DNA from 2 places in the Streptomyces sp. BHT-5-2 genome. Region 1 is predicted to be linked to the other one. Evidence: riboswitches for the same ligand, from Rfam matches in the RefSeq annotation. Region 1 holds a riboswitch; the other holds the start of a gene.
The links. Region 1 has a riboswitch for magnesium ahead of K2224_RS17445 (magnesium transporter MgtE N-terminal domain-containing protein). Riboswitches for the same ligand answer to the same signal wherever they lie in the genome.

Region 1 (9,908 bases):
GGAGACTGCGAACGGCACGTTCGTGGCACACACCGGGAGCAGGTCGCCGTCGTGGTCAGTGCGCGGTTGCACCGGCCGACCCCCTTCCCGGGACGGATGCGCGACCGTCGGCGCCGTCGTCACGCTGCCAGTGCAGGTCGCGCACGGACGGAACGCGGGAGAGCATGTCGACGAGCCGGTCGAGCAGTCCGGTTTCCGTGACGTCCAGGGTGGCCGTCAGGTGCAGGTGCGCGGTGACCGAGTCGTACCGGGCGGAGCGCAGAGCCTCCAGTCGGGCGCCGGGCTGGCTCAGGGCCAGTACGCACAGCGCGCGTACCTTGTTCTCGGCGTGCCGGTCGCAGCGCACGTGGAGGGTGACCAGTGCGCGGCTCCGGGACGTCGTCGTACCGGACCCGGGGTGCCTGGTCTGCTTGCGAAGGGAACGAGGCAGGAATCGCATATCGGTTTTCCTTGGGATCTCGGCGACTTGGCGGGGAGGACCGACAGGCGCGGGCGGACCGTCGGTCCTCCCCGCTCAGCGGCGGGACGTGGGCGTGGCCGACGGGTCGAAGGCGTAGCCGACCATGCGTACGGTGCGGATCAACCCCTGGTGTCCAGGACCGAGCTTCCGGCGCAGGCGGGCGATGTGAACGTCGACCGTGCGCAGGTCTCCGGCGGGTGTCTGCTGCCATACCAGTGACATCAACTGCTCGCGGCTGTAGACCCGGTGCTGGTGAGCCACCAGATGGGTGAGCAGCTCGAACTCCATGCAGGTGAGGTCCAGTTGGCGTCCGTCGAGTGACACGTGACGACTCCCGCAGTCGACGACCAGTCCACGAACGCGGTGGACCGGCGCCCTGGGCAGGTCCAGCACTTCGTGACGGGACGACGGCGACTGGGGACCGGGCCGGCGGCACCAGCGGACCCGGGAAGGCCGCTCCAGCAGTGCGTGCCGGTTCGAGCGGTGGTGGAGCTTCATGACTGTTTCCTTGGGATGGGTCGGGACAACGACGCCGCACTCGCTGACCGGGGGCGCACAGCCAGGCAGCGCCGAGACCCCTTCAGGCCGGCTTCGAGGCAGCGTTGAGTCGGCTTCGAGGCAGCGTCGAGTCGGCGTCGACCGTCGGGGCCGGTGATGGCGTGCCGGTGGGCGTGCAGTCCGACGTGCGGAACGCGCGGTGAATGAGGACGCGCGTGAACGGGGCGCGCACCAGAGCGGGCCGGTTGGCCGCTCGAAAGCCGGTGAGAGCACCGGTGGGTGCGTGGGGGAGAGGTGGCTACCGCGGCGTGGAGGCCGAGGCAGGCATAAGGATCCCGTTCACGGGGCGCCCGTGGTCGTGGTACGGACTACTGCAACTATGGTCCATGCCTCTCGCCTCCTCCCGGCCGGGGCGCGCGGGGGCGCCGTACGACTCGGCAAGGAGCGGACCGGCCTGCCGGGCCGGTTCACCCCATCTCGTCAGAGCTTTGGCACTGCACGGCGTAATCCCCTACGGGGGAAGCCACTTGGGGTCACCCCTTGGGCCGGGGAGACCTGTCCTGACCCTGGGCGTCTCTCGACGTCGTGGGGTCAGTGGCCTGTGTCCGTTGCAGACGCCTCACCGAACGAGGTGCCTTCTTCAAACCTCTCAGAGTCTGCACCTATTTGCGCATCGACGCAACTACGGGTCGTGTGCTTGGCGCACGTGCTGTGAATCACGACGTTCCGGGCTGATGCAGCACGCCCGTTAGTGGTGAACCATCCCTTCGACCTACCACCGACAACCCGGACTTCACGACCGAAACGGTAACCGTGAACCGGTCCGGCGGGGTCCTGGAGCTACCCCGGCCATCAGCGGCATCGGGCTCCGGGCGATCCATGGCGCATTTCGCTCGTTGCTCAGGACGGGCCCTGACTCGTCGCCGACGCAACCGAGCTCCGGCCCGAAACAGGGACCGAGACGGTCACGGTCCCGTAGGTGCGAGGTCAAGCGCAGGTCATGGATTGGGAGGGGGCGAGGGCGGGGGCGTATCGTTGAGCCGGTTTTGATGAGACACCTCGTTCGGTGAGGCGTCTTCACGGACACAGGCCACTGATCCCACCCGTCGAGAGACGCTCCGGATCAGGACAGGTCTCCCCGGCCCAAGGGGTGACCCCAAGTGGCTTCCCCGTGCTTGAGGGGACACGCCGTGGAGTGCCAAAGCTCTGACGAGTTGGGGTGTGCCGGGGCCTCTGCCCGGCTGCCCTGCCATATGGCCGTGACGTCGTGAGCGCGGCCGGGACCGGGAGGAGGCGAGAGTGGACAGTAGTCCGGGCCATAGTCGGCCCCATCCCGCGTTGTCCTCACTGTCCCTTCGCGGCCCGAGGCGGCCCGCCCTCCTCCACTGACCTGACCCCGCCCGGCCCCCTTGCGGACCTGCCCGGTGAATCAGGCCCGGTGGCCCCTGGACCGAGTCCGGCGGCGTGGGGAGAGCATGCTGCCGTGGCCGCCCGGTGCCCCGATATACCGGGGCAAGGGGGTGTCCACCTTGTCCGTCAACACGCTGCTCATGTCCACCTCGGCCCGTCTGCGCGACCGCCGGGTCACCCAGGAGCGCCGCGCCACCGCCTCCAGAGCCGTCCGCACCTCGCTGGTCTCGCTGGCCGGGCTGGTGGGCGGTCCGGTCACCAACCAGGCCGGCGAGGAGGTCGGCCGGGTGGTCGACGTGGTCGCCCGGCTGTACGGCGAGGAGTCGTATCCGCCGGTCACCGGCCTGATCCTGCGAATAGGGCGGCGGCACACCTTCCTGGCGTCGGACGCCATCGGCAACGTACACGCCGGGCACGTACGGCTGCGCACCGCGCGGATCGACATGCGGGACTTCGCCCGGCGCCCCGGTGAGGTGCTGCTCGCCAGGGACGTCCTCGACCACCAGCTCGTGGACGTGGACGGCGTGCAGGTGACCCGGGCGGCCGACCTGTACCTGGCACCGCTGGTCGACAAGGTGGTGCTCGTCGGGGTGGACGTCTCCCTGCCGACGCTGCTGCGTCGGCTCGGGCCGCGCCGCTGGCAGGCCCGGCCGACTCCGGAGCGGGTGCTGGACTGGCACGCGGTCGCCCCGTTCGGCGAGCAGGCGACCGAAGGGCCCGCGGAGGTCCGGCTGCGTGCCTCCCGCGCCGCGCTGCACCAGCTGCGCCCGGCCGATCTCGCCGACATCCTCGAAGACCTCGGCCGCAGCGAGCGCCAGCAGCTGCTGGGCTGGCTGGAGCCGGAGCAGGCCGCCGACGCGCTGGAGGAGATGGAGCCGGCGGAGCTGGAGAACCTGCTGCGCGAGGCCGCTCCCGAGCACGCCGCCCGGCTGGTCGACGAGATGGAACCGGACGAGGCCACCGACGCCCTGCGCGACCTCACCGCCGAGGAGCGCGAGAACCTGCTGCGCCGCATGCCCAGCGGCGAGGCGGCGGAGCTGCGCCGGCTGCTGACCCACCGGGAGGGCACCGCGGGCGGCGCCATGACCACCCTGCTGGTCACCACCCACCCGGACGAGACCGTCGCCCAGGTCCGTGCCCGGCTGGCCGAGCAGGCCGAGCACCGCACCGAGATCGATGCCGTCGCCGTCGTGGACGAGCACGGCCGACTGCTGTGCGACATCGGGCTGTTCGACCTGGCGGTGGCCGAGGACGCCTCGCCGGTGGCGGACCTGGTGGCCTGGCTGGCCCAGTTCGGCCCGCCGGTTGTCGTCCACGCCGACACGCCGTTGGCCGAGGCCGCCGACGAGTTGGTCACCGCCCGCGCCTCCTCGCTCCTGGTGGTCGACGACACCGACCGGCCCCTCGGCCGCATTCTGGCCGACGACCTGCTCGACGCGATGCTGCCCGATCGCGGGCGCCTGCACTTCCGGAGGTTTCTTCAGTGACCCGTGACCTTGACGTCGCTACTGGGCCGCCAGCCGCGGAGCGACCGGCCCGCCGTACCGGCTGGCGGCGTATCACCATGGTCGCGGCGATCGCCGGCCCCGGCCTGGTCGCCGCCAACGCGGGCAACGACGCCGCCGGAATCGCCACCTACGCCTCGGCCGGTTCCCAATTCACTTACGGCACGCTGTTCTTCATGGTGCTGGTCACGGTCGCCCTGGTGATGGTGCAGGAGATGGCCGTCCGGCTCGGTGCGTACACCGGCAAGGGCCTCGGTGCCCTGATCCGCGAACAGTTCAGCCTCCGCCTGACCGCACTGGCCGTCCTCTGCCTGCTGCTGGCCAACACCGGCCTGGTGGTGAGCGAGTTCGCGGGCATCGGCGCCGCGTTCGAGCTGCTGGGCGTCCCCAAGTGGGCGGTCATCCCACCGGCCGCGGTCCTGCTGTGGGCGCTGGTGCTGTTCGGCTCCTACCACTGGGCCGAACGCATCTTCCTCATCATGTCGCTGGCGTTCTTCGCCTACCCGGTCGCCATGGTCCTCGGACACCCCGACTGGGGCGCCGTCGGCCACCACCTGGTGGTCCCGCACATGGAGCCCGACAAGAGCTTCATCCTCCTCGCGGTCGCCCTGATCGGTACGACGGTCAGCCCGTACATGCAGTTCTATGCCGCAGCAGGCGTCGTCGACCGCGGCGCCAAGCCCGCCGACTACCCGCTCATCCGGGCCGACGCCATCCTCGGCGCGGTCTTCGCCTGCCTCATCAGCCTCACGATCATCATCGCCACAGCCTCCGCCATCGGCGGCACCGGCCCGCTCGACTCCGCCGCCCAGGCCGCCGAGGCCCTCAAACCGGTCGCCGGCCACAACGCCGAACTCCTCTTCGCCTTCGGCCTGATCGGCGCCTCCGCCCTCGCCGGAGCCGTCGTCCCGCTCTCCGCCAGCTACGCCATAGGAGAGGCAGCCGGCGTCGAACGCTCCGTCTCACGCAGCTTCCGCGACGCCCCGCTGTTCCTGGGCCTGTTCACCGCCCAGATCATCCTGGGTGCGGTGGTGGCGATGACTCCGGTCGACGTCATCCAGCTGCTGATCGGCACCCAGGTCCTCCAGGGCCTGATCAGCCCGATCGTCCTGATCTACCTGCTGGTGCTGACCAACCGCCGCTCGGTCCTCGGTAGCGCCGCCAACGGCCCGCGCTACCGCATCGCCGCCACCGCCGTGGTCATCGGTGTCGCCGCGATGTCCACCATCCTTCTGGTGCAGACGGTGCTCGGCTGGTTCGGCCTGGGCTGACCTCGGCGTTACGGCGCCCCCCCCCGCACAGGGGGAGTGCCGTCCGCATGCACATGGGGAAAGCAGCTCGCCGCGCGACGCATCGTCCGCTCCGAACAGCGACGCCCGGCCGCTGCTGCCGTGGACGAGCCGCCTAGGGTGCGGACATGAACTCGTCTAGCTACCTCTCCGAACTGTTCTCCCTGGACGGCCGGGTCGCCGTGGTGACGGGCGGCAGTTCCGGCATCGGCCGCGCCATCGCCGGGGCTCTCGCGCGAGCGGGAGCGAGCGTGGTGCTCGTGGCGCGCAGGGAGCCGGAACTGACCGCCGCGGTCGACGAACTGGCGGCGGACGGCTGCCGGGCGGCCCGGGTGAGCGCCGACCTGAGCACCCGCGACGGGGTGCGCGCGGCGGCGGAGCAGGCCGCCGACGTGTTCGGCGAGCCCGACATTCTCGTCAACAGTGCCGGGATCAACCTGCGGCCGCCGATGGGCGAGCTGGGCGAAGACGTCTGGGACGCCACGATGGCGGTGAACCTGGAGGCGCCCTACTTGTTGGGCCAGCGGTTCGGGCCCGGCATGGCCGAGCGCGGCTTCGGACGGATCATCCACGTCACCTCCCAGCAGGCGCACCGGGCGTTCGTCCAGAGCGGTGCCTACGGGGTCTCCAAAGGGGCACTGGAGTCGCTGGCCCGCTCGCAGGCCGAGGCGTGGTCACCACGCGGTGTGACCTGCAACACCCTGGTGCCCGGCTTCGTCCTGACCCCCCTGAACGCGCGGTTGTCGTCCGACCCGGAGCAGGTGGCGGCGCTGGCCACGCGCACGATGGTCGGGCGCAACGGCCTGGCCGAGGACTTCGCCGGAGCGGCGGTGTTCCTGGCCGGCCGCGGTTCCGGCTACGTCACCGGACAGGCGATCTTCGTCGACGGCGGGTTGTCCGTTCACTGAGCCCAACTCGGAGAACCGAGCCCAACTCGGAGAACCGAGCCCGAGTCGGAGATCGGCACCAGATCGAGAAGACCACCGAGAGCGAACGGCCATGTGAGGTCTCGGCCTTCAGCGCATCCGTTGACGGCTCACCCGGACCGACGACTGGCTAGTCACCCGGCATGGAACCCACCTGGTCGGCCGGTGGCGGCTGGATGTCTGCCGGCACGTCCCAGTCGGTGAACTTCACTTTGGTGGCCATCGGGCCGTACTGCGGCAGTGTCACCGTGCCGGCGATCTGCACGGGCAGGTTGGCCTCGTCCACCCATAGCTGTCTGGTCACCGTGCTGACGCCGGATTGCGCCAGGGCCAGGAGGGACTGCTTGTCCACGTCGCTGGTGGCGGCGTCCGCCGCGGCCCGCACGTCGTAGGCGATGTCGAAGCGGGTGGTCGGCTTCCCGTCGACCTGTTCTCTCGCTGCGCCGACGATCTGTGCGCCCGGCGGCACCGTCGCGTTCACGTCCATGGAGTTCTGCAGCCGTTTCGTCGACTCAGCCAGCATCGCGGATATCGGGTTCTTGCCGTCCGCTCCGAGCTTGGCCCACTGCTTGCCGCCGGGCAGCCGCAGCATGTCCGGCATGGAGAGGTAGGCGGTGTCGGGCAGCACGATCATGTGGGCCGTCCACTGCGTGCCCAGTGCGCTGGTGGCCACAACGCAGTCCATGGCGACCGCTGCAGACCGCAGGCGCATCAGGCAGTGCTCGTCGGTCGTACTCACGCTGCCCATGCTCACCTGCGCGGTGAGTTTGACGCTGCCCTTGCCCGCCATGGCCTTCTTGACCGCGGCGCTGAGCGCGGCGGCCCCGCCGTCGGGCCCAGCCGTACCGGGCGGCTTCGCCGAGCCGTCACCGGAGACCACCTTGGAGATCCAGGTCGCGACCTGCGCGCCGACGGCGCCCGCGTGGAGGATCTCCTGTTGGGTGGCCGAGTTCAACAGCCTGCGGTCGTGCTGGTCCAGCGCCGCCAGGCAGTCCGCGCTGCCTTTGTCGGCCTGCGTGAGGAACGTCGCCCACAGTCGTTGCGCCTGCGGGTCGGGGACGCGGAAATATCCGTGGGCGTCCCGGGTGAGTTGTCCGAGGTCCGCGCACAGCGGGCGCAGACTGGAAAGAACGCCGTCGGGGTCGTTCGGGTCAGGGGATGTCGCGGCGTCCCGCAGCACCTTGCCCATGCCGCCCATGATCCGGCCGAGACGGTGGCCGGCGAAATCCTGGCCGCCGTACGTCCACCACGCGGCCACTTGCAGTTTCTTGACCTGAGGTGGGGCCGGCGCCTGGTCGACCGGGGCAGGCAGCTGCGCGTGCGCGTCGGCGGGCGCCGACGAGGGTTGCCCCGCGTGGAGTGCCTCCTGGGTCACGGCGATGCCCACGGCGGTGGCGCAGAGCAAGCCGACTCCGGCACGGCGGACGGCCAGCCGCGTGCCCGTCACACCTGTGGGTACGGAGGCCCGCTGGGGTGTGGTGCCGCGCCGCCACCAGACCCGGACCGCCGCCCCGATGGCGGCCGCCAGGACCGCGGCGGCCACGCCGAGCACGAGGGCCGGGCCCAGAATGGGCTGCGCGTCCCGCCATGCCTCAACGGGCCGCCACTGGCAGGACGGTTGCAGGACGGTCAGCGACGGAACGCACCCGTCCAGCGAGGTGAGCGCGAACATCCCGCAGTACCCGGTGACCACGGCCGTCCCCGCCGCGACGAGCGCCACGGACAGCCGGTGGCCGCGGGCCGCGATGTCCGCGGCCACCGCGGCGACGGCCGCAGCCATCGTTAGGGCCACCAGCCCCCATCCCTCGAAGATCAGGTACTCGACGCCGCGCAGCCCGAGCGGTGGTTGCCAGGTGTGCGTCCACGCCATCACACCGACGACCACGGCCCAGCCCACCGCCCCGCCCGCCAGACCGGGCCGCACGGCGCGTAGCAGGGGCGGCGACGCCTCCCAGGGCACGGACCCGTCCGCGTCGTCCCGCACGGCGTCGCGAGCCCACCGAGGCGCGCCGACGGCCGGCCGGGCAAGCTGGGCGAGCAGGGGCACGACCCACATCGCCGCTGCCGCAGTCGGGACCAGGGGCAGCTCCGCCGACGTGCCCAGCACCGACGACACCCCGGCGATCACCGACAGTGCGGCGGCGTGCTCGGCGACCTGTCCAGGAGGCTGCCCCTGCGTCAGCGCGTCGCGCATCGCCGAGACGTTGAAGGGCCATTGGAAGGCCAGCTGCACGCCGGTCTGCTGCCACCAGGAGAACCACCCGGACAACACCAGTAAGGCGCCGGCCAAGGCAATCAGCATCGCGGTCCGGCTACTGACTCCCCGCCACGCCCGCAGCCACAGCCGGGCGCACCGCGTGGTCCACAATGCGAACACCGCACCGGCGAGCACCGGCAGCAGCAGCGCCTCGGGCTGGTCGGGCAGCCACTCCAACACCGCGACGCGGTCGTCGCCGAACTCCGCCACCGCCATCCCGGCCCCCAACCACAGCCCGGCCCGCACCCCGGAGGGCACCCGGCTCCCGGTGACCATGGCGTGGGCGACGGCCCGGCACAACACGGTCCCGGCCACTGCGGTGACCAACGCCGCCGCGACCAACGCGATCGTCCCGGAGGCCCAGGCACCCACCAGGTTGAACCGTCCGACGTAGTCCCACATCTGGGAGTTGACCACGATGGCGGCGGCCCCGGTGAGGAACATCGACAGCGGGCTCGCGCCGAACAACTGAGCCGGGTCGTCCAGGCTCGCCCGGCGCAGATCCCATCGCGGGTGGGTTCGCCACAACTCGACGAACGAGCCGACCGCCCGCCGCAACGCGCCACCGGCACGGCCGGCGACCGGGATCGCCCAGCCCCGGGGGTCCGCGCCCCAGCGCACCGCGGCCAGGTCCGCATAGACTTCCCGGCTGCGCAGCACATCCGCCCGCGCGAGGTACACCAGCGGCACCAGCAACACCGGCAGCAGCAGGCTCCTGGTCGCGACCGGCCCCACGCCGGGCCAGAACGGCGACCCCAGGCCGTCGATGAGGCCGTAGACGGCCCAGAGCAGATACGGCATGAGCGCCAGGACGAGGAACGCCCGCCACAGGGCGACCGTGGTGTAGGCGATGGTGACATCGCGGTTGCGGACATGGGCCAGTTCATGCAGCAGCACGGCCCGGAAGCCCTCGGGGTCGGCAGCCCTGCGGGCGAGCAGGCCGGCGTGCAGGCACACCGTGGCACGCCGGTCGCGCCCGAACACCACCGCCCCGGCCGAGATCGCCGTGGGATCGACGACGAACCGCGGCGCGCGGGTCAGGCCGGCCACGTCGACCAGGTCCGCCAGCAGCCGCCGGAACGCGCCGTCGCGGTCGACCAGTTCCAGCGGGACGACCCGGCCACGCCGCGTCTTCCACGCCGGCAGGCCGACGAACAGTACGCCGGCCACCACCAGCAGCAGGACCGGCCACGCCAGGCCCAGCCACCACGGCAGCGACGAGTTGAAGCGTGCTTCGCAGGCGTCGTACGCGTCGGACTGGGTGATGACGCTGGTCGACGTGGCCGCCACCGTGCCCTGGTTGGGATCCGCCCCGGCGGCCAGCAGGCAGCCCAACCCACTCGACCTGTTCAGGCCGGAAAGCACCCCGAAGATCATCGTGCCGCTGGCCACCACCATGAGCACCAGCAGCAGCACGAACCGCATCGTGGTGCCCGCGCTCATCGCCCGCTCGTCCACCCTGGGCCGGGCGGGGGCCGCGCGCGTCACGCCTCGCCTTCGGGTGGCGGGCGTTCGCCGGGATCCTGCGGGTCATCGTCCGGCACCGCCAGCCGGGCCACCACC
Region 2 (9,908 bases), on a different replicon from region 1:
GCGTCGAAGGCGACGGACAGCCCGGCCAGCACCCGGTCGCCGGGCCCCAGCGGCCGGTCCTGGCAGAACAGTCCGGCCTCGGCGTCGACGAAGGCGGCGGCGGAGCGGTGGCTGACCGCCACGCCCTTGGGGGCGCCGGTCGAGCCGGAGGTGAAGATGATCCAGGCGTCGTCCTGGAGGCCCGGGGCGCGCGGCGCCCCGGCGGGCCGGGCCGGGCCGGGCAGCGGGCCGTCGGGGCCCAGGACGGCGCAGACGGCGGCCTCGCGGAAGACGGTGGCGGCCCGCTCGTCGGGGTCGTCGGCGTCGACCGGTACGTAGGCCGCTCCGCTGCGCAGGACGGCGAGGATGGACAGGTACAGCTCGGAGGTCCCGGAGGGCACACGGACTCCTACCCGGTCGCCGGGACCGATTCCGCGGTCCCTGAGCTGCCGTGCGCGGCGCTCGGCCTCGGTGCACAGGTCACGGTAGGTGAGCACTTCGGAGCCCGTGTCCAAGGCGATCGCCTGGGGGTGTGCGGCGGCGGTGGCATCGAGCACGTCGAGCAGGGTTCGCGGGGCCGGGGTGCCGGCGGTGCGGTAGACAGCCCCCGGGGGGATGGATTCTGACGGCTCGAAGGACGATTCGAGAAGGGGCGACGACATCGATATGCCTCTGTTGTTCGGTGCCGGTGGGTGGAAACCCTCGGACGTTCGCCACTAGAGATGCCGCCGCCCGGGCACCGGTTCGCAGCTCGGGTTCCCCGTTCCCCCAATCGAACGTGTTGTGAAAGCGGGAGCCGGCCGCTTGGGCAGGCTGCACGGGGAATCCGGCTCCGGCACCTGACCATGTCATGGGAAAGAATTGACCGCCGCCGGGGATTGTTTTCGGCACCGCCTCCGAAACGCTCAAAACCGCAGGTCAGATCCTTGCGGTCGAACGGTTACGGGGTATCCGGTCAAGCCTTGATCAAATATTGCGCAACCGAGCAACTATTCATCGGATTCTCACGGCCGTCTCATCGACCCGTCATGAGGCTGTCATACCCTCATCACGCCGTCCCCACACCGTTTTTGACGCCTCTGAATGCCCGTAAGTTGCCTGGCGCGGGCTACTTGAGGATGTTGACCGCACGGGCCACCACCAGAACGACCGTCAGCAGCGAGACCGCCGACTGCAACAGCATCAGCAGCTTCGCCCAACGGGTCAGCGGCATCACGTCGGTGGGACTGAAGGCGGTGGCGTTGGTGAACGACAGGTACAGGTAGTCGACGAACTGCGGCTCCCAGTGCTCCGGGGCCAGCTCCGGCGTCGCCATCTGCGGGAAGAGGAAGTCCGGGTAGCGGTGCACGGCGTGGACCCGGGCGACCGGACCACCGCGGTCCCACTCCCAGTACCACAGCGCGAAGACGATGACGTTGGTCGCCCAGATGCCGCCGCCGGTCGCCAGCAGTGGCCCGGCCTCCTCGCCCTCCGTGCCATGCACCAGGCCGATCACCAGATGCACCGCGGACCAGCCGTTCGCCGCGCTGATCATCGCGATCAGCGCCAGCCCCGCCCACCGGTAGAGCCGGGAGACCCGCTCGATGCGGAACGGATCGGCGACCACCAGCACCAGCAGCAGCGCGGTCTCCAGCACCGGCAGCAGCCACTCCGGACGGATCGTCAGCCGCCCCGGCAGCAGGCCCTGCAGGGCCGCCGCCACCAGCACCGCGAGGGTCGAGGGCCAGCGGGGCTCACCGCGGGTCACCCGCCGCCAGGCCGGCCGCAGCCGCCGCCCGGCCTCCTCCACCCCCGCCATGGCGGGGGCCAGCAGCGCCTCGATGCGGTCCAGGCGCTCGGCGTCGGTACCGGCGTCGCCCGCCTTGCCGGGCTCGGGGTCGTGGGACATGCGCCTCATGCTCACCCGGGGCCGGCACGGTGTCCAGCGCGATCACCGGACCGGTGGGACGGATCCGCCCGGCGAGCAGGATTCCGTCAAGAACTTGCACACCCACGCAAGTGATCGTCCCGGCGGGGGCTACACTCCTAGACGTTTGACGCGGCAGTCACCTCGTTCGGTGAGGCTTCGCCACGGACACAGGCCACTGATCCCGCCCGTCGAGAGACGCTCCGGATCAGGACAGGTCTCCCCGGCACAAGGGGTGACCCCGGGTGGCTGCCCCGCGCAGGGGCCACGCCGTGACGTGCCAAAGCTCTGACGAATGGGGGTGAACCGGTCGACGGCGACCGGTCCGCTCCTTGCCGGATCGACGACGGCGCCCCGGGCACACCCCGGACGGAAGGAGGCGGGAGACATGGATTGCAGTAGTCCGGGCCATCATCGGCCCCACCACCGCCTGCCCTCGCACCCTTCCGGCACGCGGTAACCGTCCTCCCCGCGCGGCCTCCCCGCCGCGGCACGCCCCCGTACGGCCGACCGCCGTCACGGGCCGCCGTGCTGCGCACCCGCGCGGGGCGGCCGGCTGCCGCGCGCCTCCGACACCACCCCGCCAGGGGCGCCGGGAGGCCACCGTGAACGGCACCGCGCTCCGACCGCCCTGCGGACGCACCTCTTCCTCGCCACGGTCCCGGTCGTCATCCAGCCCGCCCAAGTCGCCCTGGTCCACCGGCCGTCCGTCCGCACCGTCAGCCCACCCCTCCCCCGTCCCCGAGGAGGTGCTCCCATGCACACCCTGACCATCGTCGACTTCCTCGTCCGGCTCGCCACCGGCGTGGCCTGCGGAGCGCTCATCGGTGTCGAGCGCCAGTGGCGCGCCCGGATGGCCGGGCTGCGCACCAACGCCCTCGTCGCCACCGGCGCCACCCTCTTCGTCCTCTACAGCACGGCCGTCGGGGACTCCGGCAGCCCCACCCGGGTCGCCTCCTACGTCGTCTCCGGCATCGGCTTCCTCGGCGGCGGGGTGATCCTCCGGGACGGAGCGGGGGTGCGCGGTCTGAACACCGCCGCCACCCTGTGGTGCTCCGCGGCCGCCGGCGTCCTGGCCGCCTCCGGACGGCTCGAACTCGCCGTCCTCGGCACCCTCGCCGTGCTCGCCGTCCACCTCGTGCTGCGCCCGGCCGGGCGACTGCTGGACCGGGCCCCGGCCGCCGGCTCCGACCCCGACGCGGCGGTGCACGCCACCGTGCACGTGGTCTGCGAGCGCCGCGCGGAGACGCACATCCGCGCCCTCCTGCTCCAGGCGCTCACCGCATCCGGGCTGACACCCGTCAGCCTGCGGGCCCGCCGGGACGCCGAGGACACCACCGGCATCCGTGCCGCGGTCACCGTCTCCGGCACCCCCGCCCAGGCCCTGGAGCAGGTCATCGCCCGGCTCTCCCTGGAGCCGGACGTCCGCGACCTCCACTGGCACCTCGACGAACCCGAACTCCCCGAGCAGCAACGAGCGCTGGCCTGATCCCTCCCTGCCCACCCACAACTCCCCCGGGTGCAGGCTTCTTCACGAAAAAAGAAAAGGTGCGCTCGACCGGTCAGTGCAGCAGAGCCTCCGGCCGATCTGCCGGCGTCCCGAAGCCGAGGGTCTTCCGTGGTCGTGTGTTCAGCTTCAGCTTCAGCGCGATGTTGTCGAGGTCGTGCTGGGTCAGGTCTCCCATGGCCGTTTTCTTGGGAGGTGCTGACGCGGCAGGCGGTCGGTGTTCTCGTTCGTGCCGCGCTGCCACGGGCTGCTCGGGTCGGCGAAGTACCCGTCCAGGCCGGTGGCCGCGGTGACGTCCTTGTGCCCGGCCGGCTCCATCCCGCGGTCCCGGGTCAAGGTTCCTGAGCTGGGCGGGCAGCTTGAGCATCTTGGCCGACAGCCCGGCGGTGACGGTGGCCACGCCCCGCCCGTCGAGCTGAACGAGCACGCTGAAGCGGGTGGAACGTTCGACGACCGTGGCGATCTGGGTCAGGCCACGGCCCAGTAGCAGGTCGCCCTCCCGGTGGCCAGGAACCGCGCGGTCGTCGGCTTCGGTGGGGCGCTCGCCGATGGACACTGCGTCCTTGATCTGTGAACACCGCTGTCCGGTAACGGTGTTGTGGATGTCGCCGTTTCGGCCGGCCCGAGCGGAGGTGCTTCTGCAGGGCCTTGGCCAGCACTCCGCGGGTCCGGATGAACAGGGACTGGTAGACCGTCTCGTGGCTGATCCGCATCCCCGACCCGGCGGTGTGCGTCCTGGCCAGGAGGCCGGATATCTGCTCGGGCGACCAGTCCTCCGTGAGCTTCCCGACCACGCAGTCCCGCAGGGGCTGGTTGGTGGCCGACAGGCACGGTCTGGGGCGCCGGGCCCGGTCCCAGGTGGCACGAGCCTGATTCGGGCGATCCCCCGCATCGCCCGAATCAGGCAGCCTGGCCGGATTCACCGCCCTCACGAGCGGGTCCCCGGAACCTGCACTGAGTATATTGGCTCTCAGCCAGTCAACGCAGGAGTTACAGCATGTCCCCCCGCAGCGCATCGGTCAACGAAGAATTGCGGCGGCGCTCCCGCGAGCGGCTCTTGCAGGCGACGGTCGAGCTGGTGAGCGAACGCGGATACGACGCCACGACGCTCGGCGACATCGCCCGGCGCGCGGGGGCGGCCCGTGGGCTGATCTCGTACTACTTCCCCGGCAAGCACCAGCTTCTCCAGTCGGCGGTGCACCGGCTGATGCACCGTACGCTCCAGGCCGCCCTGGAGCGCGAGCCCCGGCCGACCGGTCCGGACGCCGGACGGGCGCTGCTGGCCCGCGCGATCGACGCGATCCTGGGGCTGGCCCACGACGAACCGCTGCTGATGCGCACCCACATGGCCGGAATCCTGACGTCCCCGGGATTCATCCAGTGCCCGGAGCAGCAGCGGCTGGCCCAGTTGCTGCGCGAGACGGTGACGGCCTACGGGTCGGCCGACCCCGACACGGACTATCCGATGCTCCGCGCGCTGCTGATGGGCTCGGTGGTGCCGATGCTGCTCCCGGGCGCCCAGATGCCGCGGGTCCGGCTGCGCGCCGAACTCTTCCAACGGTACGGGCTGGCCTGGGAGATGGGCGCCCCGCCGGGCGAACGGCCCCCCGAGGGCGCGACGACGCGCGGAGGCCCCGACGCGTGACGGGGACGGCGCCCTTGGGACCGTAGCGGACCCGCGGGCGCCGCGCATCGCGTGACCACCGCGGACCGCGGGAGCACCACGGGCACCGTGCGCAGTTCGTTCGTGGCGGCTGCCGGTGGCATGAACTCCCCTGTGGCCGACGCGAGTTCGTGGGCGGTTGTGCGCATTGCGGTGTCTACCGCTTGTTATGACGTGGCGTCAGCAGGCCGGCGTCGCGGGCGCCGGCGATCAGGCGCAGGGCGCGTCGGCGGTTGCGGCCGGTGGCGTTCATGACGGCCTGGATCGGGTCGCGGCCCTCTTGCTGGGCGGCCCGGTAGGCCGCCGCGGCGATCTTGCGGCGTTCGCCGGCCCGGGAGCGGACGAGGACGGCCGAGCGCGGCTCGTCGGGCGGCCGGGCGGCGACCCCCGCCCCGTCGCCCGAGGCGGCGCCCGCCGCGGGGGGCGGGCCGGTGTCCGGTTCCGGGTCGTCGTCCCCGGCGGGTGCGGCGGTTCGCGCCGGGTCGGGAGCCGCCTCGGTCGCGGTGGTGGGCGCCGGGCCGGGGGCCTCGTCCGGTGCGGCGCCGGGCGCCGGTGCGGGTGTCCCGTCGTCGGATGCCGTGCTTGCCGGGGCGGTGGCGGCCGTCGGAGCGGCGTCCGCGCCGCAGAGGGCGCCCTCGCCGTGCACGACGTCGTCCGCCGGGGCGTCGGTGCCCGCGCGGGTCCGCCGGGGCCGGACCGCGCCCTCGCGCCTTTCCGGTGCGGCGGGGGCCGGGCGGGGCGCCGGATCGGGGGCCGCCACGGCGCCGGCCGCGGACTTCGGGGGGCGCCCGGTGGCGGCCCGGCAGGCGTCGTCGAGCGGGCCCTCGATCCAGTGGGCGAGGGAGGCCAGGTCGTCGAGTGTCAGGGGCGGGTCGGCGCGGACGTCCTCGACGGTGAGGCGGTCGCCGTTCACCGTGACCAGGACGTCGATCCGGGCGCCGTGGGGGAAGGACAGCCGGGCACTGAACCAGGGGCCCAGTTCGGGCGCGGCCGAGCCATGCGCCTGAAGCTCCCAGTCGGGCCACGCCAGAGCCCCACCTTGCGCTTTATATCGGGGGTTATCGGTATAAAACTCACTTTCCGACACAAACAAAACCTAGCCTCCAGCTCACCCGGCCAAGGGGCGCGGCACGCTCATCGGACCGGGAGCAACCCCGATAGCGCAGCTCTCCCGCCGCACGGCCACCGGTGCGATCCTGGGGTTACTCCGCGGAAGGGGCCACCCGTGCTTCGTGTCGCTGTGATCGGTTCCGGACCGAGCGGTGTCTACACCGCTCAGACCCTGGTCGGACAGGATTCCGTCCCGGACATCGAGGTCCACGTCCTGGACCGGCTGCCATGCCCCTACGGGCTGGTGCGGTACGGCGTGGCACCGGACCACGAGAAGATCAAGTCGCTGCAGAACAACCTGCGGACGGTGCTGGAGCACCCCCGGGTGCACTTCCTGGGGAACGTCGAGGTGGGCGATGCGGGCGTGGGCCTGGCGGAGTTGCGGAAGATGTTCCACGCGGTGGTGTTCTGCGTGGGCGCCGCCACCGACCGACGGCTGGACATCCCCGGCGAGGAGCTGCCCGGCAGCCATCCGGCCACCGACTTCGTCGCCTGGTACAGCGCGCACCCGGACGCGGCGGCCGACGGCTTCGCGCTGACGGCGCGTTCGGCGGTGGTGGTCGGGGTGGGCAACGTCGCGGTGGACGTGGCCAGGATGCTGTCCCGGGGAGCCGCCGAGCTGGCCGCGACCGACATGCCGCAGGGGGCGCTGGGGGCGCTGGCCGACAGCCGGGTCGAGGACGTGTGGATGGTGGGGCGGCGGGGCCCCTCGCACGCCAAGTTCACCACCAAGGAGCTGCGGGAGCTGGGCGCGCTGCCCGGTACGCGGGTGCTGGTCCGGCCGGAGGAACTGGCCCTGGACCCGGCCTACCGCGACCCGAGCGCGCTGCCCGCCCCGGTGCGGCGGAACATCGAGGTGCTGCACGACTGGGCCGAGCGGCCGGTGGCCATGGCGTCGGGGCTGGGTCGGCCGCGCCGGATCCATCTGCGGTTCTTCCTGCGGCCGGTGGAGATCCTCGGCGATCCGGCGGACGGGGTGCGGGCGGTGCGGTTCGAGCGGACCGTACCCGACGGGCGCGGCGGGGTCGCGGGGACGGGTGAACACGAGGAGATCGAGGGGCAGTTGGTGCTGCGGTCGGTGGGCTATCGGGGGCTTCCGCAGCCGGGGCTGCCGTTCGACGAGGCGACCGGGACGGTGCCGCACGCGGACGGGCGGGTCCTGCGGGACGGGAAGCCGGACCCGGGCGTCTATGTGGCGGGGTGGATCAAGCGTGGCCCCACCGGCGTGATCGGCACCAACCGGCCGTGCGCCAAGGAGACCGCGACGTCCCTGCTGGCGGACGCGGCGGAGTTGGCCCAGCGGCCGGTGGCGGTGGATCCGGTGGCGGCGCTGGAGCGGGCCGGGGCGCGGCCGGTGCCCTGGCGGGGCTGGCTGGCCATCGAGGCGGCCGAGGCGGAACGGGGCCGCAGCCTGGGCCGCGGCACGGTCAAGCTGGCCGACTGGGAGGGGCTGCTGCACGCGGCGCGGTCGGCGATGGTGGGTCGCTGAGCGACGGCGTCCGCCGGGCCCGTGCCGTCGCCGGTGCGGGCCCGTTCACCGTTCGCCGAGGCGACGCTCCTGGAGATCGGCCGCGCGGAGGACGCCGTCGATCAGACCGGGGAACAGCCCGTCGAGGTCGGCCCGGCGCAGGCCGTTCATCTTGGCGGTGCCGCGGTAGAACTGCTGGATCACGCCGTGCTCGCGGAGCACCCGGAAGTGGTGCGTACAGGTCGACTTGCTGACCGGGAGTTCGATGTCCGCGCAGTTCAGCTCGCCGTCGGCGGCGGCCAGGGCACAGACGATCCGCAGCCGCATCGGGTCGGCGAGTGCGTGCAGCACCTGGGCGAGCCGGATGTCCTCGCGGTCGGGGTGCGGTAGCGACCGGGCACCCGAGGCGGCCCCGGCGACTGGGGTTTCGGTCGTCATGACTGCTCCTGACCTGCGGATCTGTTGACCGGCGACGGGCCGGCGGCGCACTCGCGCGCGGTATTCCCGGCGGTTCCTGCGCCCCCCGAGGCACCCATTGTACGAGAACCATCGTAGTTTGACATCTGCCGTACTACGATGCCTATCGTAGAAGGGCGGGGTCGTCGCGGTCCCGCCCTTCGTCCCCGTCCAGGTACAGGAGCCTGCCGTGAGCGCACTCTTCGAGCCCCTCCGCCTTCGGTCGCTGACCGTTCCCAACCGCCTGTGGATGGCGCCGATGTGCCAGTACAGCGCCGCCCCCGAGGGGCCGACCGAGGGCACCCCCGGGGACTGGCACTTCCAGCATCTGGCGGCGCGGGCCGCGGGCGGCACCGGCCTGATCCTCACCGAGGCGACCGCGGTCGCCCCCGAGGGCCGGATCACCCCCTACGACCTGGGGCTGTGGAACGACACCCAGACCGCGGCGTTCCGCCGGATCACCGACGCGATCAAGGCCCAGAACAGCGTCCCCGGCATCCAGATCGCACACGCCGGCCGCAAGGCGTCCTCCGAGCGGACCTGGGTGGACCGCGGCCGCGCGCTGCGCCCCGAGGAGCCGTTCGGCTGGCGGCCGGTCGGCCCGAGCCCGCTGCCCTTCGACGATGCCTCCACCACCCCGGAGGAGCTGTCGACGGCTCGGATCGCCGAGGTGGTCGGGCAGTTCGCCGAGACCGCGCGCCGGGCCCTGGACGCCGGCTTCCAGGTGGCCGAGATCCACGGCGCGCACGGCTACCTGATCAACCAGTTCCTCTCCCCGTACAGCAACCGGCGCACCGACGCCTACGGCGGCTCGTACGAGAACCGGACCCGTCTGCCCCTGGAGATCGTCGACGCGGTGCGCGCGGTGTGGCCCGAGGACCTGCCGGTGTTCTTCCGGATCTCGGCGACCGACTGGCTCAGCGAGGACGACGGCGACGATCGCGAGGGCTGGACCGCCGACGACACCGTTCGGTTCGCCCGCGACCTCGCGGAGCACGGCGTCGACCTGCTGGACACCTCCACCGGCGGCAACGCCCCGAACGCGCGGATCGCGGTGGGGCCGGGCTACCAGGTGCCGTTCGCCGAGCGCGTCAAGAAGGAGGCCGGCCTCGCGGTGGGCGCCGTCGGGCTGATCACCGAGGCCCGGCAGGCCGAGAAGATCGTCGCGGGCGGCCAGGCCGACGCGGTGCTGCTCGGCCGCGAGCTGCTGCGCTCGCCGAGCTTCGCCCAGCACGCCGCGCGCGAACTCGGCGCCGCCGTGCACATCCCGCAGCAGTATCACCGGGCCGTCTGACCTGCGCCGACACAGACCGGGACGCCGTTGTCAGTGGTGCGGTGCACACTGGCAACCAGCTGAGACAACGGCGTCCCGGAGGTGTTCCGGCATGACAGACGTACTCCTCGCGGTGGGCACCCGCAAAGGGCTGTTCATCGGCCGTCGGCAGCGCGGTGCCTGGCGGCTGAGCGGACCGCACTTCCCCGCCCAGGCGGTCTACTCCCTCGCGATCGACACCCGCGGCGCGCGGCCCAGACTCCTGGCCGGCGCCGACAGCGCGCACTGGGGCCCGTCGGTCTTCCACTCCGACGACCTGGGCGAGACCTGGCAGGAGCCGGCCCGCCCGGCCGTGAAGTACCCCAAGGACACCGGGACTTCGCTGGAGCGGGTGTGGCAGCTGCACCCGGCGGGCCCGGCGGCGCCCGAGGTGGTCTATGCCGGCACCGAGCCCGGCGGGCTGTTCCGCTCCGAGGACCGCGGCGAGACCTTCGAGCTGGTCCGGGCGCTCTGGGAGCACCCCAGCCGCGAGCGGTGGGTGCCGGG

Region 2: it holds a riboswitch for magnesium, as region 1 does, so the genes downstream of both, K2224_RS29290 (MgtC/SapB family protein) here and K2224_RS17445 (magnesium transporter MgtE N-terminal domain-containing protein) in region 1, are expected to answer to the same signal.

What each region holds. Positions count from the first base shown of each region.
Region 1 covers NZ_CP081496.1:3,894,402-3,904,309, reverse strand. Annotated here, with positions in the region: gene K2224_RS17460 (helix-turn-helix transcriptional regulator) at 1-72, opposite strand, end outside; gene K2224_RS17455 (hypothetical protein) at 56-439, opposite strand; gene K2224_RS41400 (winged helix-turn-helix domain-containing protein) at 515-958, opposite strand; M-box (ykoK) riboswitch at 1,423-1,596, opposite strand; M-box (ykoK) riboswitch at 2,010-2,184, shown strand; gene K2224_RS17445 (magnesium transporter MgtE N-terminal domain-containing protein) at 2,488-3,855, shown strand; gene K2224_RS17440 (NRAMP family divalent metal transporter) at 3,852-5,144, shown strand; gene K2224_RS17435 (SDR family NAD(P)-dependent oxidoreductase) at 5,291-6,070, shown strand; gene K2224_RS17430 (M56 family metallopeptidase) at 6,219-9,833, opposite strand; gene K2224_RS17425 (hypothetical protein) at 9,830-9,908, opposite strand, start outside.
Region 2 covers NZ_CP081497.1:299,347-309,254, reverse strand. Annotated here, with positions in the region: gene pls (epsilon-poly-L-lysine synthase Pls) at 1-641, opposite strand, end outside; gene K2224_RS29295 (hypothetical protein) at 1,088-1,867, opposite strand; M-box (ykoK) riboswitch at 2,022-2,193, shown strand; gene K2224_RS29290 (MgtC/SapB family protein) at 2,643-3,374, shown strand; gene K2224_RS40905 (hypothetical protein) at 3,448-3,570, opposite strand; gene K2224_RS29285 (hypothetical protein) at 3,558-3,728, opposite strand; gene K2224_RS29275 (TetR/AcrR family transcriptional regulator) at 4,390-5,037, shown strand; gene K2224_RS29270 (DUF6214 family protein) at 5,213-6,142, opposite strand; gene K2224_RS29265 (FAD-dependent oxidoreductase) at 6,281-7,654, shown strand; gene K2224_RS29260 (helix-turn-helix transcriptional regulator) at 7,700-8,071, opposite strand; gene K2224_RS29255 (NADH:flavin oxidoreductase/NADH oxidase) at 8,280-9,383, shown strand; gene K2224_RS29250 (sialidase family protein) at 9,475-9,908, shown strand, end outside.